Regions from separate parts of the Tuberibacillus sp. Marseille-P3662 genome, predicted to be linked through region 2. Evidence: riboswitches for the same ligand, from Rfam matches in the RefSeq annotation. Region 2 holds a riboswitch; each other region holds the start of a gene.
What was found. A riboswitch is a leader RNA that binds a small molecule or an ion and turns the genes downstream of it on or off. The one in region 2 is predicted to bind thiamine pyrophosphate.

Region 1 (8,022 bases), on a different contig from region 2:
CGGGGGAAATCGCAGTTGAAAAGCATCTGGGAAGGAGGGGACGGAAAATGACAAAGGACTTGTTTGAGAAAAGAATGGAGCATTTGAAGAAAAGTTATGAACAGATGCCTTCCCACAGATCAGAAAGGGATGTCATAAAAAAATTAAAAAAACAGCAGCGAAGACCGAAGTTCCAATTTCGTCCAATAGCCTATGTGGCTTCGATACTTGTTGTTTTTTTCATCAGCGGCGTTTTAGTTGCGAGCAGTGGATTATTTGGATCGCAGCAGTCTGCTAACCCCACTCCCCCGGCGGAAAAGGGACTAGTCTCCCAAGGAGCTGACAAAAATAACACCTCTGCTGAACAACAACAGGGAGAGTTGGAGAAATCGAATCAAGATAATCCTGGGAATCATGGAGGAAATGACTCGTCTGGAACAAGTGGAAAAAACTCCGATGAGGAAGGGGGATCCAATTCAACGCGTGAAGATCCCGGTTCAAATTCGAGCAATGGAAAGAAGGCGGATAATAAGGACTCCTCGGATACCGGGAAAAAGCGTTCCAAATCGTCAAAAACCCATTCACCGAAGGCCGTGATTCAAAAAGCAATGCAGGCCCTAGATACATCTGTTCCGAAGGTGTCCCCGACGATGGTTCCGGTGGATGAAGGGAAATATTTAACTGCGTTAACGCAATCGAGTACGGATAGTTACAAGGTTAATTTGTTCCAAACATCAAAACCCGTACCGGTCAATGATTCCTCATTAGAACATATTGGCTCAAATCAAAAGATCGGCGTTTTCGGTGCCTCTCTTTACGGAAGCGAAGCAGAAGCCAAGAAAAAAGTTAGATTTTTCAAGGTTAAAAACGGAAAGCTTAAGTTAAGTTCTGATATCACTGCCAGAGTCGAAGGAACAGCCGGCCATGCCCATATTTCATGGAATGAAGGCCGATGGCTGATGGAGGTCAATAGTCCGAGCAATCCTTCTGACGTCTATAAGGGCTATGGGTCCAATAAACAGGTCGCTAAAAAGATGGTTGCGTATTTGGAAGAACACTATCTTCCGGCGCCTGATAGACACGGGGTCATCAAGGTGAACTTGAGCAAAAAATCACCAGAGATCACCATTCGCTGGCAGGAGGGAAAAACGATTCATTATGTCAAAACCCAACAAAGCCCGATCGCAGGATTAAAAATGGTTGTTGAAAATTAAGTACTAGCATGATGCCAGATCGCCTAAAAGATATGAAAGGAAGTTCTAAGCGTCGTCAAAATTCGTAGACGCCCGCGGCAAGCGAAGTATTTGACGAAGCGATGACAGGAATGACGATTTTAAAGAAGACTTGGCTTATCGCCAAGCTTTAATGGCGAAAGCCTTAGTTGCACTTATACTTGAAGAAAGTTTTTATACTTTCTTTAAGTGTCAACAAATCATCCGAACTGATTAATAACACAGTTCGGATGATTCTGTGACTCATACACTTCTATCCCAGTCTCTTCTCTTCTTTTATCTAACTGCTAAGCCCAAAGTAATAGATTTCGCCACAAACCGTAGGGGATGTGGCGGGTGTATTTCAACGGATAGCTTAGGTGCAAAAGGCATGTTTGTCGGGATTTTTACAGCTTTCATTACTGCAGAGCTTTATAGGTATTTCACACAAAAAAGTACGTTCCGGGATTCATGATATGCGGGTATAAATGAAAGTTGTCACGTTTGCGTCAAACTTTAAGCGTGTTATATAATGAATAATAGATAAGGGTTTCAATTGTTGGTTAATTCTTTCAAGCTATTACTATCTTTTTTGAAAGAAGGTGAGCAGCATCACATCACCTATCTATCAAACTGAACAAAACTTTGCTAACTTAGTTCGAACATATCGAAAAAAACATGTTGGAAAAGGACCTGAGAAAATCAAAGTCACGTTTCATAGCAATTGGGCCATCGCTTATATGAGTGGAAGTCTAAGTCCTGTGGAACGTTTTATCACGCGTCATAAAAGTGGAGAAGACATGGTTTGGCAGGCACGAACCCAAATGATCAAAGAACTGTACGACCAAAATCCTCCCACTGAAATGGAAGAACTCGTTGGAGCCAAATTCGAAAAATTGTTTACTGATATTCATATGGAAGATGATGAAGTTATTTCAATTTTTGTCTTTGACCGGCCTATTGATCAACAAGCAGAACTTCATACATCATAACCATGGCGGATTGGTATAAAGTACCTAGTGCTGTTAGCTAACCACCATCTCTTTGGGTAGACGTCTACCCAAAGAGATGGTGGTTTTTTTTTGAGGGGGGTGATCAATGGTAGAGTCACGCTATGTTTCATCAATGGAAGAAATAAAAATGATATTATTTTTTGGAGGTCGTTTATTAATGAAGATTGTCGCTTTATTTCCGGAAACGCAAAAAGATAATAATAACCAACTCTTAAGCACTGAAAAGGCACTGGGACTACGTCCATTCTTAGAGGAAAAAGGTCACGAACTTGTTATTATAAGTGATACCGAATCACAATTGGAACCTCATCTTAAGGATATGTCAGTCATTATTAGTTCACCGTTCTTTCCTGCCTATGTCAATGAGGACTTGATTCAAAAAGCGCCTCAACTTCAATTAGCGATTACAGCGGGTGTCGGTTCTGACCATGTTGATTTAGATGCTGCGATTAATCATAATATTTCTGTTGTTGAAGTAACGGGAAGTAATGTTGTCAGTGTCGCAGAACATGCCGTTATGGATATTTTAATTTTACTTCGCAATTTCTTAGAAGGTCACCGACAAGCGGTCGAAGGAGAGTGGAACTTACCTAAAGTCGGTAATCATGCCCATGATTTAGAAGGGAAGACCGTCGGTATATTTGGATTTGGACGTATTGGCCAACTTGTCGCGCAACGTCTACAACCCTTCGATGTTAAACTTCAGCATCATGACCCTCTTCATGAAGAACAATTACATGGCTCACAATCTGTATCATTCGAGGAGTTGGTGGAAACAAGTGATATCCTCACCATCCATGCGCCATTAACAAAGCAAACGGAACATTTATTCAATAGGGAGTTATTGAATAAAATGAAGAGAGGCGCCTATCTTGTTAATACCGCTCGAGGCAAAATTGTTGATCGAGATGCCTTAAAAGAAGTTCTAGAATCCGATCATTTGGCAGGCTATGCCGGTGACGTTTGGTATCCACAACCAGCACCAAGTGATCATCCTTGGCGAACAATGCCTAAGCAAGGCATGACCATCCACTATTCGGGAATGACACTTGAAGCACAAGCCCGTATTGAGGAAGGTGTCAAAGACATTCTGACGCGCTTTTTTGAAAACCGCCCAATGCAACCGAAAGACGTTATTGTTGAGGGTGGCCAAATCGCCAGCTCAAGCTATCGCGTGAAATAAGTTTTTTCGTTTGAAGATAAATTTTACAGGGTATCAAAAATCCGGCTGCTAGCAGCCGGATTTGTTGTTACGAAAGAACCACATTGAAGTTAGGTGATCAATCGAAAATATGTGTTCGATCAAGTTCTTGTTTTACCCGTAGCATTGCGAATCGAAGCTTGATTGGATGGCCACGTTTCTTGTGTATAGGCCATTTCCCAGAAGGCGAGTTCATATTCTTTGGCGATGACAAACTGTTCTTTCATGTTGTCGCGTTCTTGATCACTGACTTCCTGAGCCAATCGATCTAAGAGCTCAATTTGCTCTTGAGTTGAAGTCTGGAACCAATCGCTGGCATACATTGTGATCCAGTTTTGATAAAGGGGTTCCTGCGGTGTAGCTGCTTGATATGTGCGGCCAATGTCGGCATACAACCAATAACAAGGGAGAAGGGCTGCGATGGTCTGACTAAGACTTCCGGAGAGAGCGGCACGGTACAAGTGTGACGTGTATCCATACGCTGTTGGTGCGGGTTTGAACTGAGCTATGTCGTCTTCAGTAATATTGAGAATGTCGGCGTGTTCTTGATGAACGGTTAGCTCTGCCTCTGCTGTCAGCTTGGCTTTTTCCATCAGAAATGACGTGATGTGGGAATCCTTTGCTTGCGCGGCTGCCATGGCATGCACTTTTCCAAAGTGTTTCAAATAATAGATATCTTGGAGAATAAAATACCTAAAAGTATCCAGAGGTAAATCTCCGTGAACGATACCTAATACAAACGGATGGTGCAGACTCATCTCCCAACTTTCTCTCGTCGCCTCACGTAGTGTTTCTGAAAATGACATAAAAAAATCCTCCTCTGTTAGTTGTTTCCGACACCTGAGGAGGAGAGGGTCGCTGCAAGAAAAACTACGATCAATAGTTCCAAAGTTAAAAAATGGATCCGACAGCGATGACACCACTTCCCTCCGCTGGTATGAACCAGATCAGGTTGTAAGGGTTTTAAAGTCATAACTTTAATCTCAGCCATTAATCAATGGCACCCCTAGCGGAAACAGATTGGGTTTTCACAATCATCGTAACATTGATGAAGGGAATGTCAAATAGATCTAAGCCTTTGGAATTGAGTGGAACCTTGGGGGCGTGGCATACACTTGGTCAACGTTATTTTGACTTATCAATAGATTGAAGATAGGGCGAATATCTTATTTTTCAATCTGTTAATGGTTAGACTTGAAAACAAAATAAGCCTGTGTTAGTTTTCTTGCAAAGACTCAAAAATTAAAGGAGACTTTGAATGGCTATGAAACGTCGATTATCAATTCTTGCCTTTGTGATGATTCTTGCTTTGGCGCTTTCTGCTTGCGGCGGCGATGAATCTAACAAAGAGGGAAGCGACGGTAATGATACTGAGGCACAGGCAGATGGACAATCTCAAGAAAGTGGCCAGGGAAGCGAAGTCAAAGGTCAAGTGGCTAAAGGTAAAACAGTGGCAACCGTCAATGGGGAAAAAATAAAAGGCTCTGAGTTTAACACTGTTCTTCAGGCTGTTCAGCAGCAGTCACAAAAGACCGGACAAAAAGTTGACGTAGAACAAGCCAAAAACCAAGCGGTTCAAAGTTTAGTCGGACAAGAGCTCATTCTTCAAGATGCAAAAGCGAAAGGATATGAAGCTTCTGAGGAAGACATTAATAACCGCATTGAGAAAACAAAATCGCAGTTTGAAAGTGACGAACAATTCAAGAAAGTTATGAAACAACAAGGCTTGACAATGGAGAAATATAAAAATCAACTATCCGAACAGTTAACAGTCGAACAGTATACTGAAAAAGAAATTGATACCGAAAAAGTAACGGACAAAGAAGCGAAAGATTACTATGACAAGTATAGCAAAGACGCCGAAGATGCTCCAAAGTACGAAAAGGTTAAATCGCAAATTAAACAAGGTCTTCAAGAACAAAGGAAGCAAAAGGCAAGAGCTGAAATCGTTAAAGATCTGAAAAAAGACGGCGACGTCGAAGTTAACATTTAATAAAAAGGGTTATCCGAGTTGTCGGATAACCCTTTTTTAAGCTGTATTGACTTGAAATGCTCAGACAACGCGATTTATTCCTTTAGATAAGGCAGCGAAAATCCATCATCACCCTCTAAGCGTCTCCGATGGTGACATCATAATAGAAACCCCATATGCCCCTCTTCATGCATATCCCTGGAATGGCATTTTCCGTTCCGTTATTAACAGCAGTATTATCTATAGTAAAACAGCGGCCATATCGTTTTTGGATGGTGTCAGGTCTTGGGTCTATGTGTGTTGTCAAAGCGGTGATCGGGTGCCCATGAAGAAAAACCGTGCGTCTCATAACGAGACTATGTGAAAAGGAGGTTGTAACGTAAAATAAAATAGCTAGTAGGATTATAACTATAAATGTAAAGCGTTTTTTTGCCATTTTTGCGATCGCCTCCCAGTGTTGTCATTGTAATATGGTGGATGCTGTTTATTAAACTAATACTCGGTCATCGGAAAGTCATTCATCTAAAATTAGGTTAAAAAATCTAACCATTACTTCTATTCTTTAAAATGCCGCTCTGTTAAAAACTTAGCAGAATCACCACGTACAATCGTAACCGAATATTCCACTGGAATATTATTTGTTGAATAAGTATGTGATTTTAGTAAAAAAGAAGCTGTTTTTTCAGGAATATTTAACATATCACATATGGTTTTGTCGGGTAATATGGGTTCAATTGATTCTATGGACTTTAAGATACGTATATTAAATTTAGATTGAAGCAATTCAAATAATGAATGTGAGCAATCTTCATTTAGAAGGCCGGGGGCAATTTTCCAAGGAATAAAGGATGTTGAATGCTGGTAGGGTTTGTCCCCGGCATAACGTAATCTCTCTAATTTTATAACAGGGTCATCCTGTTGGATATTCAGTGAATTTTCAAGTAATATAGTTGCTGGTGTCACATCCAGATTTAACACTTTTGAATAAGGATTTAGACCGGCATCTTTCATTTGTTCGGAAAAACTTTTGATATTTTGAGTAATTTGTTCATTGATTTTCACTTCGGAAACAAAAGTACCTTTCCCCTGAATCTTATGAATCTGTCCCTCAAGTTCAAGCTGCTGAAGAGCTAAACGGATTGTGGTTCGACTTACATCAAAGAACGTACATAAATCAGATTCAGTTGGAAGCTGACTGCCTACTTCATATGTACCATTTCTTATTAATTCTAAAATTTGTTCTTTAACAAGATAATATAATGCCGTGCCCGGTTTATTGCTTAACAACTTTCTCACCTCTTCTAGATACTAATGAATATTGGCAAAAGAGGATGTTATATCCTCTTATAATTATTTTGATTGTATATTATAGCAAAAGACAATCAAATAAAAGCAAACCAATCATAACTTAAGAACCTTACACTTTAGGAATTTTTGAAATGTTATTGACAATTATATAACCGTAGATTATGATAATTTGTAATAACAATATAACAAATAGTGAATAAAAAGTTAAGAAGATGATCAGCGATTTATTGGACCATTGTGTTGATTATTATAAAGGAAATAAATATCGTTAAACTTATTATGTTAAATATGGATATTTGATGGATTCATTAAAATTAAATTTGTTATAACATCATTATGAATGTGAATTGACTAACTAGGTGTAGGAGGAGAATTATGGAGAAATATGATGTTTTAGTTAGTGGGACGATATCAGTAGACGTAATTTTCTCATCAATACCTAAAATGCCTTCATCAGGAGAAGAAGTCTATTGCGGAAGATTCGAGTTCACATGTGGTGCGGCTTTCAATACTGCCGTGGCATTAGCAAGGCTTGGTTTGAATGTTGCTATGGCGGCACCTATAGGAAACGATTTTCTAAGCGAATTTATCATGAATCATTTAAAGGCGGAAGGTATATCAACAGAACACATGAAACATTTTGACCAACCTTTGCAAACGCTGTCAGTTGCGCTGAATTATGAGGGAGACCGTTCATTTATTTCTTATGAGGACCAAATTCAGGATTTCAATCCTGAGGATTATATTAACACCCTAGTTGAAACAGTGGATGCTAGAGTTCTACATATTTGTGCAAAAGAAGAAACAAAATCGACCATTAGAACCGCTAAGCAAAGAGGTATGACGGTTGTATTAGATGTGGGTTGGGATGAAAGCTGGTTAAAGGATCCTGAATTAAAGGAGATTATCAAAATGGGTGACTTATTCACCCCTAATTTGAAAGAAGCACTTGTTATAACTGGTGAAACCGATGCTGAAAAGGCTTTAGAAGCACTTAATAAACTTAATTCTAACAATGTCATCATTAAACTTGGGGAAGATGGGGCTTTATTTAAGAAAGAGGGTGTTGTAACAAAAGTTCCAAGTTCAAAAAGAGATGTTGTTGATACAACAGGAGCTGGAGATGTATTTTCAGCAGGTTTGTTAACAGGTCTTTTAAAAGACTTTGAACTAGAAGAAGCTGTGCGTCTAGGCAATTTTTGTGGCGGATGCTCAGTTGAGGGGATGGGTGGTACCAAAACCAGTCCCAATTGGAGTCGAGTTTGCAAAGAATTTTTTGAAATATAAAAGAGTGGAGGATGTTTTATGAAATTAACAATACTTGGTGGGGCCGGAATG
Region 2 (8,022 bases):
GAGATGGAAACGCCTGTCCTGAAAATGAAGGTAAAAGAAATCGATGTTACAATATCTGATGAAGAAAAAGGCGAGAAAGATTAATAGAAAAAAAGGGGTAAAGGTCATGATTGAAACAGACAGGCTGCTATTCAGACCTTATACGATGGACGATCTCGATTTCTACGCATCATTATGGGCGAATCAGGACGTGATCCGTTATATTGGTATGGGGAAGCCTAAATCGTATGAAGAAGCAGAAGAACATATGAGAAATAGAATCTTACCTGAATATGAACAGGGGCTGGGACTATATGCGATGGTCTATCAACCGGACAACCGGTTAATTGGGCACGCTGGATTAATCAGGCAGACGATCGATGGACAGGAAGAAGTGGAAATCGGCTATTGGTTAGTCCCTGAATATTGGGGTCAAGGGTTAGCGAAGGAAGCAGCCGTAGGGTTTCGGGATTACGGATTAAATGACTTAAAACTGAATCAACTCATTTCCATCATCAATCCCAATCACCCAGCTTCCATATTTGTGGCCAAAAAAGCAGGTCTGTTTTATGACAAAACCGTTCGTTTACATGTCGGTGATGCGTTGATTTATAGGGTGACCAGCACTGAAAATTGACAATAAAGGTCAGGTGAATGGATCATGATACGATTTGGTGTTATAGGAACGAACTGGATTACAGAAAGATTGATTAATGCAGCGAGTGAGATTGAGGACTTTCAGTTGACGGCTGTTTATTCAAGAAGTGGAGAGAAAGCGGCGGCGTTTGCCGAAAAATATGGTGTCCGAGACACCTTTACTGATCTTCATGATATGGCGAATAGTGAAGCGATTGATGCTGTCTATATTGCCAGCCCGAATGCTTATCATGCTGAGCAGTCCATTCTGTTTATGAATCATGGCAAACATGTTCTGTGTGAAAAACCGCTGGCGTCCAACACAGCAGAGGTGGAAGCGATGATCAGTGCGGCCAAGCGTCATGACGTATTGCTCATGGAAGCCATGAAGACGACGCTTCTCCCTAACTTCCAAAGTATTAGGGACCATTTACATAAGATTGGAACCGTGCGCCGTTATTTCGCAAGTTTTTGTAAGTATTCATCCCGTTATGACGCTTATAAGCAAGGTGAGGTCTTGAATGCCTTTAAACCCGAACTGTCCAATGGCTCATTAATGGATCTAGGTGTCTATTGTCTCTACCCTATGGTCGTGTTATTTGGAGAGCCCAATCATGTTCAGGCGACAGGTGTGACCCTTGAATCCGGCGTTGATGGTGAGGGGAGTGTGCTTGCTCATTATGATGACATGGATGCAGTCGTCATGCATTCCAAAATCACAACGTCCCATTTGCCGGCAGAAATTCAAGGTGAAAACGGCAGTATCATCATTGATAAAATATCTGAGCCTGGAGACGTGACCATACAGTATCATGATGGCACTCAAGAATCTATTAAACAACCGGACGATCAGCCGTCGATGTATTATGAAATGAAGGCGTTTATTGATCTCATCAAAATGGGTAAACGGGAATCAACTATCAACTCATATGACCATTCCAAGATGACTGCTCGTGTTCTGGAGCGTGCTCGGCAGCAAATCGGTCTGGTTTATCCTGCTGATCAATAAGGCACGCTTATGCAGCTGCTTGCATTACTGCTCGTCATTGCGTCATCAATCATTCATGCGACTTGGAACTGATTGCAGAAACAATCAGATGGCGGCATGGATTGGCATGATGTTCGGCATATTTATATTAAAAGAACAACAACAATCCCGCATGACGATGGTTTACAGTATCGTGTTGGTGATCGGTATTATTTTTATCGGCATATCTCGCTGATAAAATAATAAAAACCATTGACAATTATTTTGGCTCCCTGCTATACTGTAGTTAACTAATTTTGTTCGGTATGATGGAAAGAATGAATAGCTTCTGAAGTGTTTCGTCTTGAAAAATGATTATTTGAGCAAGAATTGGTAATACAATGTGGTTGGAAGCCACGCAGGAGGAAATTATGGTACAAGGTACAGTAAAATGGTTTAACGCAGACAAAGGTTTCGGTTTCATCGAGGTTGAAGGTCAAGATGATGTTTTCGTACACTTCTCAGCTATTCAAGAAGAAGGCTTCAAAACATTAGAAGAAAACCAAAAGGTTTCTTTTGAAATCGTTGAAGGCAACCGTGGACCACAAGCAGCTAACGTTGAAAAGCAATAAATTGACTTAGCAAAAAAGCACCCAATTGGGTGCTTTTTTTTATGATATTAGATTTGATTCGGACCATGAGAAGCATACTCGTTATCCAGACCTTACTGACCCTATGATTGGGGGTCAGTTTTTTTCTTTCTAGAGAATTGGAAACATTCAAATTCACCCCAACTGACTCTCTTGTCAAAATGTTAACTTGTATTATAGAATGGTTAACAATTAAACATTTTAACATAAGAAAGGAAGATCGATGTGCGATTAAGGGCGATCATTTACACGGCTTTATTCACAGCATTTATGGCAGCTTTAGGAGTGATACCAGGGATCCCCCTCCCATTTATTCCTGTTCCGATCACTTTGCAGACCCTTGGCGTAATGCTGGCAGGAAATGTGTTAGGCGCTCGAAAAGGTTTTATGAGTTTGTTTCTATTTGTCATTTTAGTTGCGATCGGTGTCCCCATTTTGTCTGGATTCCGCGGTGGCATGGGTGTTTTGCTAGGCTACAGTGGCGGCTATGTGTTAAGTTATCCCATCGCTGCTTTTGTCATTGGAGGCCTCAGTCATATATGTGGGGCTAAGAAAATTTGGAAAATGATAATGGCCAATGTGGTCGGCGGCATATTCGTGATCTATATTTGTGGGATTTCGTATGCGGTCGTTATGACCCAGACAGAAGCCATTCCTTTTATGTTGAGTAATCTAGCTTTTCTTCCAGGTGATCTTGTAAAAGTGATGCTATCATCATGGCTTGCCATGAGGTTATACCGGATAACATCTTCTATCAATTATGATATTAAAGAGCGCAAACAAGCTGGATGAGGTGATACCATGAATGTTCTAGAACCGTTGCGTAACCATGCATATCAGCAACCGGATCATAAAGCTATCGTGACAGAGCGGACGACATACAGCTATCAATCTCTCTACCATCGCTTGTTACATATTAAAAAGATGTTAGAGTCGTTTCAGATAGGTGTTGGACGCGTTGGGGTGCTAACACGGGATCATGAAACGATGATTGAAATGTCACTGGGGACAATTCTATCAGGGAAAGTCATCGCCCCATTGGATCGTAAATGGACGAATGACCAGTTGCTAGGTATTTTAAAGAAAATCCAATTAGATCTCCTTATTATTGACCAGGCCTTCTATCAACCGTGGATGGAGGATGAAGTTAAGCGTATTGTATATAGGGACGAACTGTTAATGACTAAGTATAACGAAGGTGACGGTATTTCAGATGTATCCCCTCAAAGTCCGTTCTATTTAAGTTTTACCAGTGGGACGACTGGACTTCCGAAGCCATTTATCAGAGATCATGAATCATGGGTGAATAGTTTAATAAGAGGTCAGTCTGTTTTCCGCTTATCCCGATTGGATCGGGTTGGTATTCCGGGTCCCTTAGAGCATTCTTTAAACTTTTTTGCGTTAATTCAGACCGTAACAGTGGGTGGGACGGCTTATATCAGACAAGGATTGTCTCCCAGTGGATGGTTACATTGGTGTCAAGAAGATCAATTGACGGATCTGTACGTTGTGCCAACCATGCTGACCATGTTGTTATCGGGTGTTCAATTTGAACCCGTAACATCGGCTCCCGACTCCCTTAAATCGGTGATTGTCTCCGGGGATCAATTAAAGCCGGCTGATCGAGAGCAATTTAGAGCGTGGTTACCGTCGACTCGTCTATATGAATTTTATGGCGCATCCGAATTGAGTTTTGTTGCTTACCGTTCACCAGAGCATGCTCATAAGGCCCCTGATTCTGTGGGTGTCCCATTTTCAGGTGTCTCTTTATTCATTAGCAATCAGCAACATCAGCGTTGTCTTGATGGAGAAGTCGGCCGGGTTTATGTGAAAAGCGATATGATGTTTTCAGGGTATCTTGATAGCCCAGAGAAAAATCGGGATCATTTTCTCGGCAACTATTTTACAACCGGTGATTTAGGCTATATGGAAGATGGTTATTTATACATTGTCGGCAGAGAAAGAAATATGTTTATCACGGGTGGATGGAATGTCTACCCGGAGTCCGTTGAGACGGTCATTCGGCGTTATCCAGGTATTGATAATTTGGCGGTGGTCGGTTTATCACACCATCTTTGGGGAAGGATTCCTATCCTTGTGATTGAACAAGCATTGGCCGATTCGATTAACATGAAGCACTTACGACAATATTGCCGAGATCATTTGCCAATACATGAGGTTCCAAGAAGGATTGAAGTCATACCAACCTTACCTTTGACGAATAGCGGCAAATTAGCCCGGCGTCAATTAATAGACATGTTAGAAGAGAGGGATGGTTTTAAAATATGAATCGTCCGGTCATTGTCCAAGCATTAAGAACCCCGATTGGTCGAGCAAATGGAAGGCTTAAATCGATTGCTCCAGAAACATTAGCAGCCAAAGTACTGAAAGCTTTAATCAACAAGGCGAAGGTGGTTCCTGAAGCCATTGATGATGTTATATTAGGCAATGTCGTTGGACCTGGCGGGAATATGGCGAGGTTAGCTTCATTAACAGCGGGTTTTCCCTATAAGGTTCCAGGTGTAACCATTGATCGTCAATGTGGTTCGGGTCTGGAAGCAATCGTCTATGCCATGCGCTGTATTCAAGCAGGGGCGGGTGATTTGTATGTGGCTGGTGGTGTGGAAAGTGTTAGTCAAGCACCATGGAAAATGGCTCGGCCACAATCGATTCATCAAGTCCAACCACCGCAATTTTATGTACGGGCGCCATTTGCGCCTGCTCAAATCGGGGATCCTGATATGGGACAAGCGGCGGAAAATGTCGCTCAACATTATAACATCACACGAGAAGACCAGGATGCTTACGCTATGAATAGTCACGAGAAAGCCACTCATTCTATCAAAACGGGTCGTTTTAATAACGAGATGATAGCCGTTAGTACGCATGACCATAATGATTTAATGGTCGATGAATGTCCGCGGAGCGGATCATTATATCGCTTATTTCGTCGACTCCCACCCCTTTTTGCGGACAATGGACAACAGGGGACGGTCACTGCGGGGAATGCTTGTCCAATGAATGATGGGGCAAGTGCGGTCTTAATGATGTCAGAAGCAAAGGCCAAGGCGTTTGGCTTACAGCCTATGGCCGAAGTCGTGGATGCTGTTTCTATTGGTGTGGATCCTAACTTACCGGGAATGGGACCCGTTCCAGCAGTCACCGAATTGCTTAATAGACATCAACTGACCATTGAAGCTATTGATAGATTTGAGTTGAATGAAGCTTTTGCGTCACAAGTATTGGCCTCCCTTAGGTTATTACATATACCCGAATATAAGGTGAATAGAGGCGGCGGTGCGATTGCATTAGGGCATCCGTATGGCGCGAGCGGTGGGGTGATTATGACGCGCCTCGTTCATGAATTAATCATGGAAGATCAGCAATATGGTGTGGCGACAATGGGCATTGGCGGCGGTATCGGAACCGCCGTGTTGGTCAAACGGGTTCAAACGCAGGACCCATCTATTCATTGACGATGTTAGCCATCAGGTGCTAATATTATAAAAACTGAAAAAGTCACCACTAGGGGAGCTGTCAAAAGCTGAGAGATTTTATTCGACCCTTTGGACCTGAACTAGGTAATACTAGCGTGGGGAAGTGGCGTGGTATTACGAATGATGGTCATTGTATTAAAACTTTGTCCCTTAAGCCACCCACTTTGCTGGGTGGCTTTTTTTATTTGGGAGGAGATGGATGATGGAAGACAGACAAATAGAGGACCATAGGACGTCCAAGAGTGAAAGTCATGTAACAATCGGCTTGGAGGAGCAGTTTCCACCGGTAAAAGGGTTGCTTTATGGCCTGCAGCATGTGTTTGTGTCTAACGTTTGGCTTGATCCGGTTTTTGTTGCCGCTATGATTGGGTTACCGTTTGCGCTGTCAGCAAATATGATTAACGCGATTTTTATCGCGGCGGGGTTAGTGACGCTTGTTCAAGCAACAAGATGGGTCCGGCTTCCGGTCGTCCAGGGTCCGTCGGCAGCCTTTGATGCGCTCATGATTTCGTCTGGAAAAACGCATACCTTACCTGCAGCGGGAGGCGGCGTCATCGTCAGTGCTGCGATTGTTTTTCTACTTGCTGTGACGGGTATTCTCGCAAAAATGAAGGCGTTTTTTACACCGGTGATTTCAGGGACTGTCATTTTTATTGTCGGCATCGGCCTTTCCGAATTCACCTTGAATTTATTTTTAGGAGGGGCACCAGGAACCAAGAACTTTTTAAATGGTGACGTGCTTGCGATGTCAATCACAACCGCCTTGCTGGTCATCATCTTGTCGGTTTTTGGAACAGGCATGTGGCGTTCGTTTTCATTTCTCATTGCCTTGGTCATCGGTGATATTATAGGTTTTGTCCTTGGAGCACTGTCGTTTTCGGACATTGCGACGAGAGGGTGGTTTGGATGGCCGCATTTCATGCCGTATGGTGCCTTGCATTTTGATTTGTTAACATTTATGACCTTCTTTATTGCTTACATAGTTGCGGTTATTGAAGCAATGGGTGTTTATCAAGCGGCAGCAGACATGGTTGGGGTTAAGCTCGATCAGCAACGACTCCGCAGCGGGTTTGCAGGCGAATCGGCCGGGTCAATGCTGTCAACGTTATTTGGTGGATTTCCGACAACAGGATATGGACAAAACGTCGGTTTAATGCGATTAACAGGTGTCGGTTCGCGGCATGCCGTCAAAGTTGCCGGGATCATTTTTCTTATACTGGGATTTGTTCCGAAGGCAGGGGCTGTTTTGGCCATAACGCCAGATGCCGTCGTTGGTGGTATGTTCTTGCCGGCTGCTGCATCGCTTATTTTCACAGGTATCAATATATTGAATCGTATGGCAAAAACAGAGGCCAATTTTGTGATCGCGGGCCTATCTATTCTACTGGCGATTGCGCTTCCGGATGATTTTAGCTCAGTAGATAACTGGGCCGGGCGCTTGCTCGGCAATACCATTCTTGTTGGGGCTCTAACAGCGATGTTGCTGCAACTGGTACTGGTCAACATTCCAAATGGGTTAAAATCCCTCAGAAAGGAAGGACACGTTTGATGCAGACGGAATCTATAGAGGTTACATCGACAATCTATGATTTTATTAAATCATCAAAGGATGATGACACAACTTTTAACGACATGGCCTTGTCATTATTCGCTTATCAGTTCAAGCATAATGCTCCGTATAAAAAGTATTGTCAGAAACGAAGAAAGACGCCATTAACTGTCAAGGATTGGCGTGATATTCCAGCGATACCGCTCCAAGCCTTTAAAGCATTGGCGTTGTCTTGTGAGCCGCCAACGGAAGCTGAGGCTATATTTATGACAAGTGGAACGACGAATAAGAATCAACGCGGAAAAAATCATCATCCGACTTTGGATGTTTGGGATGCTTCGATGACGACAGGGTTTAAACAGTTTGTATTGCCTGATCGCGACCGGATGACGATCTATACCCTTTCTCCGGGTGCTGATGTGAATCCCCATTCTTCATTAGCAAGGTATCTAACGATGGTCGTCAAGACATTCGGTGATGAGCATAGCCAATGTTTCTTTCAAGGGGAAGCCCTTGATATGTCGGGACTAACTGAGGCACTTAGAGTAAGTGAAGACAGACAAAAGCCTGTGCTGTTAATGGGCGCATCATTTGCTTATGTTCATGTCCTTGATTATTGTGCTGAAAAAAACATCAATTTTGAACTCCCAGATGGGAGCCGTCTATTTGATACCGGGGGTTTTAAAGGTCAATCACGTGAGGTTGATCAGGAAACATTATATGCATCTTTTCAAGATACATTTG
Region 3 (8,022 bases), on a different contig from region 2:
GAATCGATGGACAAAGCAGGGGCTTATGGGATTCAAGGCCTCGGATCTATTCTTGTTGACCGGATTGATGGTGATTACTTTAATGTCGTCGGACTCCCTTTATCTTTACTAGTTGAATTACTGAAGATGTTTGACATAGACGTGTTATAAGTCGTCTATGTCGTTTCTAATTTCGCCTCAGGGGCCGGAGCCTCATTTCGGTCATCTTCATACTTCTCTAACCAGAAATCAATAAGACCAAGGCCATCAATTAAGTCAATATCCAGTGAATCGGCATAGTCTCGAGCACGCTTATTAAACGCACTTGTTGTCACGATAAACCCTCTATTTGCACCGGATTTGACCATATTGGAATGCAGGATGGCGATCGGCCTATAATCTACATCCCGCTGCTGGCATTTAACTTGCCCTAGGTATAATTCACCGTCACGATGATGCTCAATATCGACACCGAAGTCACCGGTCCGAGGTGTTAAATAAGCTTCCCCACCAAATCGTTGTTCCATAATGTTGGCAACAAAATCTTCGAACTCATGAGGCTCCTGCTTTAAAAATAAGTCTGTACTTACTTGAAAGGCTTCATCTCCATCATGATTAATTTCTTTAGGAAAATTAAACCGGTAATACAGGCCCATGGCTAGGGTTTGTTTGAGTTTCATTTGCTGCCTGATATCGTCAGCTAATTGGATTTCAGCCTCATCAATCTTCCGTTTGGTTAACCACAAATGCCCTAACCCAATGAATATGAGGACAAAGGTACTTGTAATCAGAATGTCCATATCAAACACGCCTCTCATTGATTTATTTCTTATTATTCCACACGTTCACCTTATTCATAAGCAGATGATTTGGGTGGGGCATTCGTTAGTGGTTAAACTAGAAATAGCCCAAATTAAAAATATGTTTTGACGACTTGGGTAAAAGGTAATACATTGTATGACTTCATTTTCTTAAGAGGTGATTTTAAATGGGTAAAAAGATTGCTGTATTAATGACAAGTTTGTTTGAGGACTCTGAATATACTGAGCCGGCCAAAGCTTATGAAGATGCCGGCCATGAACTGACGATTATTGAGAAGGAAAAGGGTAATATCGTAGAAGGCAAACAAGGCGAAGCTAAAGAAACGGTCGATGCTGCGATTGATGATGTTCATCCAGCTGATTTTGACGCTTTACTATTACCAGGTGGATTTTCTCCCGACATTCTCCGGGCTGATGACCGTTTTGTCCAATTTGCTAAGGCATTTATGGATGATAAAAAACCTGTGTTTGCGATCTGTCATGGTCCACAGCTTTTAATTACAGCGAAAGCTTTAGAAGGCCGTTCAGCGACTGGATTTACGTCCATTAAGGTTGATATGGAATACGCTGGCGTTAATTATAAGGATCAAGAAGTTGTCGTCTGTTGCAATCAACTTGTGACAAGTCGGACGCCAGACGATATACCGGCATTTAATCGCGAGTCACTAAAAATTCTTGAAGGCTAATGGATTCATTCTACGTCCCTCGGTTGACCGGGGGACGTTTTCTTTATTGACATGAAATCAGTTTGTCGTTATATTACGATTACAAGAGGAAAAATTTAAGAAAATGAATGAAAAATGGAGACTGATCAATTGTTTAATAGAAGTCGCTGGTTTCGTATTGCTATTGGGATTATTTTGTTTCTTGTTATTATTTTCTTGCTAGATAAGACAAGTTATATTTTACGGCCTCTAAAAGTATTAATCTCGACCTTATTTTTGCCATTTTTTATAGCGGGCATTTTGTTTTACCTTTTCCGTCCCATACAGGTTTTTTTAGAAAAACGATCTGTACCAAAGAAGTTATCTATTCTTATTGTGTTTCTTGCGATCATAGCTGTGTTATCCGTGTTTGTAGGTATAGCAGGACCTATTATCCAAGAGCAATTTACACGCCTCATTAATAATTTTCCTGACATGGTTTCAAAAATTGAAGAAGGCATTACATACTGGCAAAACAACCAACAAGAATTCCCGACTTACGTGAATGACTTCATCGATCAAACGACCAATCAAATTAAGTCGATTCTCATGAACACAGGTACGGTTATGATCAACTTTTTCAGTTCGTTATTCGGATTGGTATTAGTTTTGGTGATTGTTCCGTTTATTTTATTTTACATGCTGAATGATAAGGATCATTTTTTGCCGTCTGTGCTTAAGTTTTTTCCGGAAAGTAGTCGCGATGATGTGGCTTCAATTTTGAAAGACATGGATTCAACACTGGCAAAATATATCCAAGGGCAATTAATTGTCAGCACTTGTGTCGGCGTTTTGTTGCTTATAGGTTATTCAATCCTTGGTCTGCATTATTCACTCGTCTTGTCCCTCTTCGGCATGATGACGAATGTCATTCCATTTATTGGTCCTTATATTGCTGTCGTCCCAGCGATCATCGTAGCTTTGTTTCAAGATCCATTTATGGTGATATACGTTGTCATTATAATGTTGGTGGCCCAACAAATTGAAAGCAATTTTATTTCACCGAATGTTGTCGGGAAAGCCTTGGATATCCATCCGTTGACGATTATTTGTTTAGTATTGGCTGCCGGGAATTTTGCTGGGATTATGGCCGTTGTTTTAGCGATTCCGACTTATGCGGTGACTAAAGTGTTCGTGATCCATATCTATAAATTGTGGAAGACACAATCGAAGAAACAGACTTAGAGAAATAACCATCCCCAGACCATAAGGGGATGGTTATTCTTTGCTAGTTATGAAGATGTTTTGAGCAATGCTTGCAAAATCCCCCTATTCGTTTCCTCGTTTTTTCGAACAGCCTTTTGTGTTTTAGGATGGAACACCTCTCCACCCAAGATAGGCCATTCACCACATACGTCAAAACCACTGACATTATAATTTTTAACAAGACTTGTTAGTAATGCTAACAATCCGGTCATTGTCATTTTGCCTTGATCCCAGTTGGTGGCGGCATATGTCTGATCCATAACATCTTTATCAAGACTGATATATATGTGTTCCGATGGGATATTGGCCATAATAGCATTGATTCTTTCAGGTGTAATGCGTTCATTAGGATATAAAGAGACACGATTTCTAAGCCTGGGGTCGAGTTGTTCACGAGCTGATTCATCTGGGCCGACGATGATGACTTGCTGTAAATGATTTAGCTTGGCTAAAGCGTCTGCAACCCAAGAACCGCAGGTCATCAGCGATGTTTCCTTAAGCATATCGGTATGGTGGTCTAGTAGAATCAGTGTAAAAGGGGATTGGAGTTCGGATAAGAGTAAATAAGAAACATAATGGTAATTACCGCTGCCGATAAAATGGATACCGGTGTTAACGTATTGATGGAGGCGTTGTTGGATATGTCGCAAAGATTGTTCTTCACAAAAAAGGTTCGTATGTTGGATGTCATTAAGATTGATCCATTGATGTCTATAATCTTGAAGCAATCTTGACTGTGAATCGTAAGTGTCATCAAAGTTTAAAAATGTGATGTCCCTATTTGTCAGTCCCATCATCAAATCCTCCTCTATTCTTTTATCAATTATAACGTATTATCAGACTATTTTAAAATTTTGAGATTGGCCTATTTGAATCATAATTAAGTTTATGGTAGTTTGATAATAGAATAAGCACTGGGGGAGTCGGAAATGGCCGGCTGAGAGTGGGACCCGAAGAAGTCTCTAACCCTTTTACCTGATCTGGTTCACACCAGCGGAGGGAAGTCACGTATAAGTATAGCTATGACTTTCTGAACGCAAATCCTGATGAGGGGTTTGCGTTTCTATTTATAAAGGAGTGAAAGAGAAGATGCGGACAGCCTTAACAATTGCTGGTTCTGACAGCGGTGGTGGCGCGGGAATCCAGGCGGATTTGAAATCATTTTCTGCAAACGGTGTCTACGGCATGAGTGTCATCACGGCCATTACTGCCCAAAACACTGTAGGCGTCGAAGGCGTTGAAGACGTATCACCAGAGATGGTCAGCCAGCAACTTGATGCGGTATTGACCGATCTGCCAGTTGATGCTGTGAAAATTGGGATGGTTTCAAAGCCTGAGACGATTCAAATCATCACGGAGAAACTAAAATACTATCAACCGCGTTGGATTGTTGTTGACCCCGTGATGATTTCCAAAAGTGGTCACCACCTATTACATCCTGATGCTAAGGAGGCACTTGTTCAAACATTAATCCCGTTAGCATCGGTCGTGACACCGAATATTAAAGAAGCGGAAAACTTAGCTAATGCTTCCATTGAATCTGAAGAAGATATGGAACAAGCGGCACGCGATATCTATGATCTTGGATCACAGTCGGTCCTTGTTAAAGGCGGTCATTTAACAGGTGACCCAACTGACATATTATTTGACGGTGATTCGGTCCATAAATTGCTTGGGGATCGGAAGCAAACCAAGAATACTCATGGTACGGGGTGTACATTATCATCAGCGATTGCGGCTTATTTAGCACAGGGAGATGAAATAACAACAGCTGTTGAAAAAGGGAAAAAGTATATTGAGGGCGCGATTGCTCATGCCTTAGATCTAGGTAAGGGCCATGGACCGACCCACCATTTTTACCAATGGTATTTGGAAGCAGGAAAAAACTAAGGGGGATTCTTGTGATTCGTCAAGAAGAGATGAATACACTTTGTCACAAACTCATCCAGACTCACCCGCTCGTCCACCATATCACCAATCAAGTAACTGTTAATGATAGCGCTAATGCGACATTAGCTGTTGGTGCGAGCCCTGTAATGGCTGATAGTCCCAATGAGGCTGCAGAGATGGCCGGAGGGGCTCAAGCGCTTGTATTAAACATTGGTACCTTAAATGATCAGACCTTAACGGCCATGTTACAAGCCGGGCAGACAGCCAATCATTTGGGGATTCCTGTTATTTTGGATCCGGTCGGTGTTGGAGCAACGAGTTATCGCCGTCAACAAGTTTCAGAATTGCTGACTAAGGTTAAGCCAACGGTGATCTGTGGTAATATATCTGAAATTAAGACGTTAGCTGGTTTTGAATCGGAATCAAAGGGTGTTGATGCTGGCGATGCGTTTGATACGGCTTTCCAAGCCGCTAGAACTTTATCGGAGAAAATCGGTGCAGAAGTGGCTATTACTGGTGAAAGTGACGTTATTGCCAATCGATCCAATGTCCTGACCCTTAAAGCTGGACACTCAAACTTAGCTAAAGTAACTGGGACTGGCTGCATGGTTTCTTCGATTATCGCTTCATTTGCTGCGGTTGCTGAACATGCGCAGCTTGCTAGTATAGCAGGGGCTTTGACCATGGGGCTTGCTGGTGAATTAGCCGCGGAACGGTTAGCACCTGACGAAGGGATTGGTACATTCAGAATCAAATTGATGGATGCGATTGAGGCGGTCGTTACACAATCATCTTTAAATGTAGCGAGGGTGACAGCTATTGAAACCTAACATTGATTATTCGCTTTATTTTGTGACCCCGGATGTTAATGACACTCGCCTGTCTGAATTATTGAAAACGACCGAGTCTTTGTGTCGGGGCGGCGTGACCTTGGTGCAACTCCGTGATAAGACAGGGGACGGGGCTGCCTTCTATGATAAGGCTCGGAAAATTAAATCAATCACAGATAGGTTTTGTGTTCCCTTAATTATTAATGACCGTGTGGATATTGCTTTGGCTGTGGATGCTGATGGTGTCCATGTGGGTCAAGAAGATATTCCTGCCGGCGTTGTCAGGCGGCTGATTGGTGATGACAAATTACTTGGGGTGTCAGCCAAAACCCTTGAAGAAGCGGGGCAAGCAGAGACAGATGGTGCTGATTATCTTGGTGCAGGTTCTGTATTTCCGACATCAACTAAGAGCGATGCGGAGAGCTTATCTCTTCATGAATTGGAGACCATCACTCATAAGGTGGACTTGCCGGTCGTTGCCATCGGCGGTATTCAGCAGCAGAATTTACAGCAACTCCGTCATACCCATATTAACGGTGTCGCTGTTGTCAGTGCTTTGTACCAGAAAGACAATCCCGAACACGTGGCTCGTGAATGGAAACAACAAGTTAAACATACACTTAAGTGATCCGCAAAAAGGTTGACATTTTCTCTGTCAATCTTTTTAAATATACGAAACCTTTATGAGGGTTCATTCGTCTAATAGTTAGGGTTGTTTGTAAGAAAAATTAAAAGAATTCGGTTTGAACTGAATACATATAGTACTGAGATGGTGATAGGGAGGAGGGGATGTGGGTGAAATCTGAAGAGAAGCGAAAGCTAGCTCTTTTATCAGCACGGAATCAAATGCTGTTTTACATGTATGTCCTCGTTTTTTGGTCAATTTATGATTGGATTGTAGAAGGATATGTTGGTCCTGCTTTAATCATTTTTGTCGTTGGTCTGGCCGTCTACTATGTCTCCTACATACTCTACAGACGAAAAAATCGTCATGAGGCTTATGACTATCAAAAAGAAAGACAACGCTCAGGAAATTGATGAAGAGGGGCTCTCTAAGTATGACAATACTCTAAGAGCCCCTTCTTATGTTATTCATACGAAGGTTTTTTAGTTACACGATGTGCTGGCGTCGATGTTCCTTATAATATCAATAAACGTATCAACATCTTGAGCAACTTGTTTCGCGGCGCCTTCCCAAAAATCGGGTTGAGTTAAATCGACCCCTAGGTGTTTCACTGCCAAGTCTTCAACCTTCATGGATCCGGTATCTCTTAGCAAAGCATCATATTTCTCCGCAAAAGCCGGGCCTTCTTCGGCAGCTCTGGCATAAATGCCCATGCTGAACATATAGCCAAACGTGTAAGGGAAATTATAGAATGGCACCTCTGTAATATAAAAGTGTAACTTCGACGCCCAGAAGTGGGGATGGTAGTCAGCCAAGGCATCTTTATAAGCATCTTTCTGCGCCTGAACCATCAGTTCGTTTAACCGTTCAGCATTGACAAACCCATTTTTACGTTCTTCATAAAAGCGTGTTTCGAACAAAAAGCGGGCATGAATATTCATGAAAAAGGCGACGGCTCGTTGTAGTTTATCATCTAACAATGCTAATTGTTCTGAATCCGTTGATGCCGATCGAATAGCGGCATCGGCTACAATATTTTCCGCAAATGTTGATGCTGTTTCCGCTAAATTCATTGGGTAGTCCTGGTTTAACGTGGCCATATCCTGCATCACATGACTATGATAAGCGTGACCTAATTCATGAGCAAGCGTTGATACATTGCCGGGTGTGCCGCTATATGTCATAAAAATACGCGATTCTTCCGAAAGAGGAAACGATGTGCAAAATCCACCCGGTTCTTTTCCGGAGCGGTCTTCAGCCTCGACCCATCGATGTTCAAGTGCATGCTTGGCGAAGCGAGCCATATCAGGGTTGAAATTATTAAATTTTTCGATAATGAATTCAGCACCCTCATCAAAGCTCATTTTTGTATCAGTGCTATCAAGTGGTGCTTCGACATCTGTCCACGATAGCTGATCCAATCCCATATACTTAGCCTTCGTTTGCAGGTATTCCACAACTTTAGGCTTATATGTTTCGATCACTTGCCACATGGCGTTCAAAGTCGACTCAGACATGCGGTTGATGGTTAGAGGTTCTTTTAGCACATGATCCCAGCCGCGTTTATCATAGACGTTTAAGCGAAAACCCGCTAAACTATTTAGCGTCTGTGCTAATAAATCCTCTTGCTTGCGCCAAGCCTCTTCCCAACTGTCAGCAACCGCTTGCCGTACCGATCGATCACTATCACTTAATAAATTATCAGCCTGTCCGACGGAAAGATTCTGTTCTCCTTTTACCGGATCATTATATGTAATCGTTGTCTCACCAACGATCGAATCGTGCATGTCACTCCAACCATGATAACCATCCACAGATAAAGCATGAATGAGCTGCTCTTGATCACTAGGCAATTGCTCATGAGCGTCCTGCCTTTTTTCATTTAAAATATATGAATACGGATTGAGTGGTTTTTCCTGCAGTAAATCAGACCAAACGTCACCAGGGATTGCGGCGATGTGTTGTTC
Region 4 (8,022 bases), on a different contig from region 2:
GTCTTCGGTAAACCATTCCTTATGATTGATCGCTCGTCCTGCCGGTATTGAGTCATTTTTGAAAATGCTGGTTCCAAATCCTATCCCCTCCGGTTTTTAATCAATTCCATTTCACTGTATTAACTTAATTGGGGGATTATGACTGTATTTTGCGTTTTTTACCAAAAAACGAGGCTGTTCCGAAAGTTGGAACAGCCTTACTAAATATTTATTGAACGTAAGTGACACCAACAATGATGAGTAAGATGAACAGAACGACGATAATGGCAAAACCGCCACCAGCGCCTCCGCCGCCGTGGCATCCACCACCGCAGCTGCTACCACCGTAGCCGCCACCACCGTAGCCGCCAAATCCAGATCCGTAACCGCCAAAGTAACCCATAATCAGAAACACTCCTTTTTAATGGTTTCAATGACATCTTATGTGTGTGATCGACATTTGCATCGACACATGTTACGGGTTCGGGCAAATTCAGCAGGAGCCCGTCTAATCAGGCATCATTCAGATTTCGGATTCAATTATGTTAAAATAGTCAAATAATAGGGAAAGGGGATTTTAATGGTATGGGAGGATAGTCATGGATAGGAAAAAGGCCTATGTATTGGCCATAACAGGTGCGGCGTGTTGGGGTTTAATTGGTTTGTTTGTTCAGCCTTTATATGCCTACGGTCTATCGGCTTGGAATGTGGTGGCTATTCGGGTTATCAGCTCAGGTTTGTTAATGATTGTTTATTTAGGTGCATTTAACCCAAGGTTATTAAAAATCCGTTGGCAGGATAGTTTTTTCTTTGTTGGAACAGGTATTTTAAGTATTGTCTTTTTCAACTGGTGCTACTTTACGGTGATTGATCAAGTGTCATTATCACTGGCAGTGACCTTGTTGTATACGGGGCCGATGTTTGTCACAGTGATGTCCTATCTTTTATTTAAAGAAAGGCTTAGCAAGATGAAAATCATCGCCTTACTGGTGACATTGATTGGCTGTGGGTTTGTTGTCGGTCTATTTCCCAGTTTAAAAGTTAATATGTCATGGTCAGCTGTACTGATTGGTTTAGCATCGGGTTTCTGTTATGCATTGTATAGTATTTTTGGCAAGTATATGGGCGAACGGTATTCGACATTGACAATCACAACTTACTCTTTTGTCTTTGCCAGTCTGTTCATGGTTCCTACAGGCGGTCTATGGCAAAAACTTGATGTTGTTTTAACTGGAGACGTGATGTTATTAAGTTTGGGTTTAGCTCTGATACCGACGTGTCTGGCTTATATTCTTTATACATACGGTCTCTCATTGATTGAATCAAGCCGGGCGTCGATTTTAGCTACTATTGAACCTGTTGTCGCAATCATTATTGGTGTGCTCGTCTTCAGGAATCATTTAAGCTACTGGCAAGGAGCCGGTATGCTCTGTATTTTAGTCGCTATTCTTATGACAACAGGTTTATATAGAAGGAAGAAGAATGATGCAGGAACGACTTCATCCGTTGGAACGCTAAAAGGATAAGAAAGGTCGGTTTCGGCAATCATGAATCTTAGTGAATCAACAATGGATAGGATGATGGCATGCACGCATTTAACGAAGTTTTTATCCAAATTATTCTACTACTGAGTATGGCTATTGGCGTAACAGCAATCGCTAAATACTTTGATCTGCCTTATACGATCGCGCTTGTGATTGCCGGACTCGCTCTAGGAATGGTTCACATCGAGCCTTTGGAAAAAGTTTATGATTTTGTTAACACCTCTTCAGTTTTTCAAGTCATTATTATTTCGATTTTTTTACCGGTTATTTTAGGTGAAGCGACGATTAAAATGCCTTTTAGACATCTTAATGATAACCGCAAGCCGATTCTATTCCTTGCCTTTGGCGGCACATTCCTGTCTTACATCATTGTTGGTGCTTTAATGTACTTGGTGCTTGATTTGCCCTTACAGGTGGCGTTTGTTTTCGGTGCTTTAATGGCGGCAACAGATCCGATTAGCGTGATTTCTATTTTTCAGACAAAAGGCGTTAATCGTAAATTAACGACCATCTTAGAAGGAGAGTCGTTGTTTAACGATGGTATTGCCGTCGTATTATTTAAAATTTCTTCTATCTATTTATTGGAATACATAGCCATGGGATGGGCTGGTCTTGGTGAAGGCATCTTAATGTTTTTGCAATTTGCGATTGGCGGCTTCCTTATTGGTGCTTTAGCTGGGTTTGTTTTTTCTCATTTAACAAGATTGTTTGATGATTATCCTTTGGAGATTGTCTTCTCGTTTATTATGTTCTTCGGTATCTACTTCACGGCTGAGCACTTTCAACTTAGCGGTGTGATTGCGGTCGCGGTTTCCGGTATTATTTACGGTTCTTATGGAACCAAAGTGGGTATGACCCCATTAACTAAAATGAGTATTAAAAACTTCTGGGACGTTATTGCACTGATTGCTAACTCCATCATCTTCTTTATGGTTGGGTTACAAATTAACAGAATTTCTTTTAACTTCTCTCAAGATTGGTTTTTAATTGTCGGTGCTATTTTGATTGTGCTTGTGACTCGTTGTATCGCTGTCTATCTAAGCTTAAGCTTTGTGAAGGTGCCGCTTAAATGGAAGCATGTTGTGAATTGGGGCGGTTTGCGAGGAAGTCTTTCTGTCGCTTTGGCGCTCAGTTTGCCGGCTGATTTTATCATGAAAGATGAAATTATTATTTTAACCTTTAGTGTTGTCGTTTTTTCCTTAGTTGTTCAAACCTTAACATTGGATCCGCTGATTAAATGGCTCCGTGTCGTAAAGCCGTCACAGGGGGTCGAAGATTATGATAATGCGATTGCTCATATTCATCGGATTGATAAAGCCAAGGAAAAATTAGAGGAGATGCGGGCGGCTTCATTCGTCGCAGGCGATGTCTATAATGATCTCAAAGAGCAATACCAAAACGAACTGGATGCCTACCATGAAGAACTGAGTCGACTGTATGACGCTTACCCCGAGATTGAGGCCGAGCAAATACATGACGCCCGCAGGCAACTATATTATGAAGAGCATGATGCTGTTAATGAATTGATTAATAGAGACATCATTAATAATAAAATTGGTGATAAACATAAACGGACCATCATTGAAAAAGTAGAAGAAATCGATTCAAAGGATGAATAGTGAACACAGTGCTCCTTGCTTTAATCAGGGAGCACTTTCTTTGCGAAATTTAACATAAGGATTAAAGTTAAAAATAACAAAATTCAACAGTCACCGTTTAGAGAGGGTTGTTTCGTTATTTCTCAGGAAATATTTTGCCATGTCGAGTCGAATGATGACTATTGAGTCTGTAAGAATCTATCTTTGTTTAAGGGATGTTTATAGGGGGTTGAAGTATATCTGATTCATTGACGAGTGAAACTAATAGCAAATAGTGGCTTTGCGTGATGAGGTGTTAATAAGATGGAACCGATTATTAACAAAGGTGCTGTCCAGTTTGTTGATCGATATTATCAAAGGTTTCATCAACTGCAAGCAGATATGCTTGATTACTGGATCGATCATACGCTGTTTCATTGGGATTTCTGGATTTCAGTCATATTGACGATTTTTCCTTGGATTGTTTGGTTCTGGGTATGTGATAAACAGAATTTCGGACGAATTTTATTTGCCGGATGTTTGGTCATCATAATCGCTTCCTATATGGACTTTCTGGGAACGGCATTGGGTCTATGGTACTATGCAGGTAAAGCCTTACCGACCATTCCTGCTTATGTTCCTTGGGATATTTCTTTGATCCCAATATTCGTTATGTTGCTTCTACAATTCAAACCCCATCTCAATCCTTGGCTAAAAGGTGTGTTTTTTGGCGTTGTAAGTGGTGTGGTAGCTGAGGTAATTTTTAAGTTGCTTGGCTTTTATGTATCCAAGGGTTGGCACATGTGGTACTCGGTTCCGATTTATGTTTTAATCTATTTAATAGCTCACTGGATGGCTGAAAAGTGCCGATTTGGTCCCATTGGTAAGAAGAAGCGGGACGAATGATGATGATTCATAAACCTTGACTTAACCGCAAAGACTAATTTGCAACAAGGAAAGGAGGTTAAGGTTTTGGCACACAAAAAGCATCCCGAACGCAAGGGCCATCAACCTGAACCGCTTAGTGGTTCAAAAAAAGTCAAGAATCATAACCATTCGCGTAACAACCATGGTGAAGGCAGTTAAATCATCCAATTAAAGCGAGTCCAACAAAGGGACTCGCTTTCTTAGCTATCATCTTATACACTGGAGATTACCTAAGGTTCTGAACGGTTTGAAGACGATGGGGTGTCTTCGCCTTGGTCAGGTGACTTTCTTCCTGACAAAAACCATCCGCCAACCGCAATTACGATTAGAACACCCCAGAAGGTTAGTTTCCAAGCTGTACTGTGTACGAAATGTTCATTTAATACGCCGATGCTCGGATGTGCGAGTGTAATAACAGCTAGTTTGACACCGACCCATGCAACGATCATGTAAGCGGTTGTTTCTAGACCGGGACGTTTGTCAAGAAGTCTCACAAACCAATTCGCTGCGAACTTAATTAAAATAAGTCCTGCTACTGTTGCAGCCACGATAATTGCAAATTGTCCACCATCCATACCACCAAACCGTGGCAGTGGAGTTGGTGGCAATGTGACAGCAAGGGCGACAGCTGCCAGAATGGAGTCAATAGCAAAAGCAATGTCCGCTATGCCAATTTTGGCTACTGTTGTCCAAAAACCGGCTCCTTTTTTATTTTCATTATCTTCTTCGTGTTCTTTTTCTGAACTAAAGAAGTTACCATAAACATGTTTGCCGCCTAAGTAAATAAGATATGCTGCACCGATGGCCTGAACTTGCCAAATATCTGTCAAAAATGATATAAGAAAAATGGAGATGAATCGGAAAACAAACGCCATGTAGATGCCATAGTCAATGGCGTGTTTTTTTTGTTTGTCCGGTAAGTGTTTTGCTATGATCGCTAGAACGAGGGCATTGTCAGCTGATAGGATCCCCTCTAAACCGATTAATATTAACAAAGTCCAACCATATTCAAGCCAAATTGAGTCCATATCGATACTCCCTTCATCAGACGTAGTTTGTACATAAAAAAATACCTTTACCCAATTTTGGGCAAAGGCATTCAACACCAAATTAGACCTTTACCCAAATATAGGCAAAGGTCTTGCTAACAACTCAAACAGTTGCCAATGACGGCCGGGGTTTGATCCCGTAATGACGACCGTTATTGTTAAGCTACTCCCCTTTGACAACAAAAGGTTATTCAGTTCTGATAAGCTGATTATAGCATAAGGGAATAACGATGAACTGTCAACTTAAACGATTTTAAAGGGCGTAGGGATTGTGGCATCACACTTGGACAAATATCAAGAGGAACACATAGTGACATCATGGACGCACCATATTTGCCAAAATTAAGAGTAAAGGATGGCAAGTTTGGTTTAAATATTAAATCAAGGCTTGAAAATATGAATGGTCTGAAAAAGATGTTGTGAACGCCTTCAATACATGGTATTATGAAAACAAATAAATCGACTTTAATAAAACTCTGCTAGGGGTGCCTTCGGGCTGAGACGGAATCATCCGAACCCTTGGAACCTGATCTGGTTTGTGCCAGCGAAGGAAAGTAGGGGTTGACGGATGATCATACTTACGTTTGTCAAACCACTTTCCTGTTGGAGAGTGGTTTTTTGTATGAATTTTATTAAGGGTTGAGGTCGCTCACTTTTTATGGGATTTCGCTCATTTTTCGTAAAAATCGCTCAATTTCGGAAAGAAACGCTCACTTTTGGTGATAGAACGCTCATTTCTTCCGATAACCGCTCATTTTTCGGAGAAACCCGCTCATTTATGTTTCTAAGACATCATTCTTATTTTGAAGGGAGGGGGAGATGATGCCAGCCTTTCATGTCATATCAAATGGACAACAATCGTTGTCACAGTTTCTAAAGGTTTTAACATCGATTGAACCTTGGATTGATGCTGTCCACATTCGTGAAAAGCAGCGCACTGCATTAGAGATCAGGCAATGGGTCGAGGCAATGCTTGAAAATAAATGTCCCACTGACAAGATCATTTTAAATACTGGAGCTACAATGAACCACTTATCTGACATTGGCGGTATCCACTTGCCCGAAGATGACTCCCCGAAAAAATGGAAAGCATCTTATCCCCATTTACACGTTGGTTGCTCCAGTCATTCCAGTGATTCAGCTGCTCAAAAAGCGGAAGCAGGTGCTGATTATCTCTTGTTCGGTCATGTTTTTTCAACGGCTAGCAAACGAGGGCTCATGCCACAAGGCATTGAAACGTTAAAACAAGTGTGCCAAGCCGTCGATATCCCAGTACTCGCGATTGGTGGGATTCAGGCTGACAACGTGGCAAAGGTCATGGACGCTGGAGCGCATGGTGTCGCGGTGATGAACGGGATCATGCAATCGGAGGAGCCGGAGCGTGAAGCGGAGGCGATTCGGATGCAATTGGAGGTGCAAGGACATTATGGTTAAAAAATACGATGTCTTGATTGTTGGCGGAGGTGTCATCGGTTGTGCGGCGGCATTTTATTCAGCCAAAGCCGGCCAGCGGGTGCTTTTAGTGGAAAAGGACAAGATTGGATCGAGGACATCACAAGCAGCTGCCGGCATGCTTGGTGTGCAAACCGAACTTGATGGCCCATCGCCGCTGTATGACTTGGCGAAACGCAGCCGTTCTATGTTTTCTGAACTTAGTGAGGAATTACGTCAATTAACGGGGATTGATATTGTTTATCGGCAGTCAGGTGCGATGCGGCCGGCATTCTCAGAACAGGATATGGCACGTATGGAGACAATAGCCGATTGGCAGCGGCGTCAAGGGGAGACCGCCCAATGTCTGACACGATCCGAAGTGTTAGCGACTGAACCGGCTCTCTCAGACACGATTTCCGGTGCTCTTTATTTTCCTTATGAAGGTCAGGTCGAGCCGACTGATTTAACACAAGCTTTGGCACGAGCAGCGGTGCACTATGGTGCGAAATTGGAAGAACATAATGATGTTTTGGAAGTGATGGAAGAAAGTGAGAAGGTGACAGGGGTACGAACGTTAAAAGGGGATTATGCTGCTGATCATGTCATTGTCACTGCAGGGGTATGGAGTGGGAAGACAGACCTGACGCATGCTGATATTGACCTATTTCCAATTAAGGGTGAAGCCCTATCTGTACGCGTGGCTGAGCCCATGTTGTCTCGGACGATTTTTTCCGAATCATGTTACATCACACCCAAACAAGGGGATAAAGTCTATATTGGTGCTACAGAAAAACCTTATGACTATGACACGGATGTCACTGTGGACGGTGTTTACCAATTATTATCTTCTGCTAGAGCCTTGCTGCCAGCACTCAGCCAAGCTAAGATTGACCAGATCTGGGCCGGGCTCAGGCCGACAACCCGAGACAGGCGACCCTATATTGGTCAGGCACCTCATACCGAAAATTTATGGTATGGTTTTGGGCACCATCGCAATGGGATTCTACTAAGCCCTGTGACTGGCTGGCTGCTCGCACAACTGGTCCAGGGCCGGCAACCGGACATTGATTTAACACCATTTTCTCATTCCCAATATTCAAGCAAGGAGGTTTTGAAGTAATGGCTGTTGTTATTAATGGCCAAGATGTGTCATTACCAGAAGACGTTCACACAATCAATGATTTGCTAGGATTTTATCAATTGCAAGAAAAAATGGCGGTCGTTGAACACAATCAAACGATTATGAAAAAAAATAACTATGAAAAAAGTTACATTCAAGACGGTGATAAAATTGAAATTGTTCATTTTGTAGGAGGCGGATGATCATGTTAACAATCGGTCGATATCAATTTCAATCACGGTTACTCTTGGGAACTGGGAAGTATGATGACTTACAGGTACAAACCGAAGCGGTCCAGGCTTCGGAAACGGAAGTGCTGACGTTTGCCGTGCGGCGGATGAACATTTTTGAACCTGATCAACCCAATTTTTTAGAGGAAATCAATGTTCATC

Region 1: it holds a riboswitch for thiamine pyrophosphate, as region 2 does, so the genes downstream of both, tenA (thiaminase II) here and B9Y89_RS16425 (solute carrier family 23 protein) in region 2, are expected to answer to the same signal.
Region 3: it holds a riboswitch for thiamine pyrophosphate, as region 2 does, so the genes downstream of both, thiD (bifunctional hydroxymethylpyrimidine kinase/phosphomethylpyrimidine kinase) here and B9Y89_RS16425 (solute carrier family 23 protein) in region 2, are expected to answer to the same signal.
Region 4: it holds a riboswitch for thiamine pyrophosphate, as region 2 does, so the genes downstream of both, B9Y89_RS03650 (thiamine phosphate synthase) here and B9Y89_RS16425 (solute carrier family 23 protein) in region 2, are expected to answer to the same signal.

Annotation. Positions count from the first base shown of each region.
Region 1 is NZ_FXBS01000005.1:463,638-471,659, forward strand. Features, by position in the region: gene B9Y89_RS08340 (RNA polymerase sigma factor) at 1-51, shown strand, start outside; gene B9Y89_RS08345 (hypothetical protein) at 48-1,193, shown strand; partial or broken gene B9Y89_RS19365 (hypothetical protein) at 1,546-1,644, shown strand; gene B9Y89_RS08350 (Na-translocating system protein MpsC family protein) at 1,793-2,182, shown strand; gene B9Y89_RS08355 (NAD-dependent formate dehydrogenase) at 2,361-3,386, shown strand; gene tenA (thiaminase II) at 3,506-4,210, opposite strand; TPP riboswitch at 4,312-4,422, opposite strand; gene B9Y89_RS08365 (SurA N-terminal domain-containing protein) at 4,663-5,397, shown strand; gene B9Y89_RS08375 (GntR family transcriptional regulator) at 5,932-6,663, opposite strand; gene B9Y89_RS08380 (carbohydrate kinase family protein) at 7,060-7,971, shown strand; gene B9Y89_RS08385 (6-phospho-beta-glucosidase) at 7,990-8,022, shown strand, end outside.
Region 2 is NZ_FXBS01000006.1:1,555,270-1,563,291, reverse strand. Features, by position in the region: gene B9Y89_RS16460 (hypothetical protein) at 1-84, shown strand, start outside; gene B9Y89_RS16455 (GNAT family N-acetyltransferase) at 107-616, shown strand; gene B9Y89_RS16450 (Gfo/Idh/MocA family protein) at 641-1,624, shown strand; gene B9Y89_RS19440 (hypothetical protein) at 1,713-1,838, shown strand; gene B9Y89_RS16445 (cold-shock protein) at 2,014-2,214, shown strand; gene B9Y89_RS16440 (biotin transporter BioY) at 2,458-3,024, shown strand; gene B9Y89_RS16435 (AMP-binding protein) at 3,034-4,521, shown strand; gene B9Y89_RS16430 (thiolase family protein) at 4,518-5,708, shown strand; TPP riboswitch at 5,750-5,848, shown strand; gene B9Y89_RS16425 (solute carrier family 23 protein) at 5,932-7,278, shown strand; gene B9Y89_RS16420 (LuxE/PaaK family acyltransferase) at 7,278-8,022, shown strand, end outside.
Region 3 is NZ_FXBS01000003.1:143,768-151,789, forward strand. Features, by position in the region: gene B9Y89_RS02115 (Maf family protein) at 1-150, shown strand, start outside; gene B9Y89_RS02120 (restriction endonuclease) at 156-779, opposite strand; gene B9Y89_RS02125 (type 1 glutamine amidotransferase domain-containing protein) at 968-1,486, shown strand; gene B9Y89_RS02130 (AI-2E family transporter) at 1,616-2,689, shown strand; gene B9Y89_RS02135 (arginase family protein) at 2,737-3,504, opposite strand; TPP riboswitch at 3,617-3,729, shown strand; gene thiD (bifunctional hydroxymethylpyrimidine kinase/phosphomethylpyrimidine kinase) at 3,800-4,600, shown strand; gene thiM (hydroxyethylthiazole kinase) at 4,612-5,430, shown strand; gene thiE (thiamine phosphate synthase) at 5,420-6,058, shown strand; gene B9Y89_RS02155 (hypothetical protein) at 6,226-6,468, shown strand; gene B9Y89_RS02160 (M3 family oligoendopeptidase) at 6,538-8,022, opposite strand, start outside.
Region 4 is NZ_FXBS01000004.1:14,913-22,934, reverse strand. Features, by position in the region: gene B9Y89_RS03685 (flavin monoamine oxidase family protein) at 1-56, opposite strand, end outside; gene B9Y89_RS03680 (YjcZ family sporulation protein) at 209-382, opposite strand; gene B9Y89_RS03675 (DMT family transporter) at 579-1,505, shown strand; gene B9Y89_RS03670 (cation:proton antiporter) at 1,565-3,142, shown strand; gene B9Y89_RS03665 (CBO0543 family protein) at 3,425-4,006, shown strand; gene B9Y89_RS03660 (small acid-soluble spore protein P) at 4,016-4,186, shown strand; gene B9Y89_RS03655 (TerC family protein) at 4,258-5,055, opposite strand; TPP riboswitch at 5,548-5,646, shown strand; gene B9Y89_RS03650 (thiamine phosphate synthase) at 5,899-6,510, shown strand; gene thiO (glycine oxidase ThiO) at 6,503-7,630, shown strand; gene thiS (sulfur carrier protein ThiS) at 7,630-7,833, shown strand; gene B9Y89_RS03635 (thiazole synthase) at 7,836-8,022, shown strand, end outside.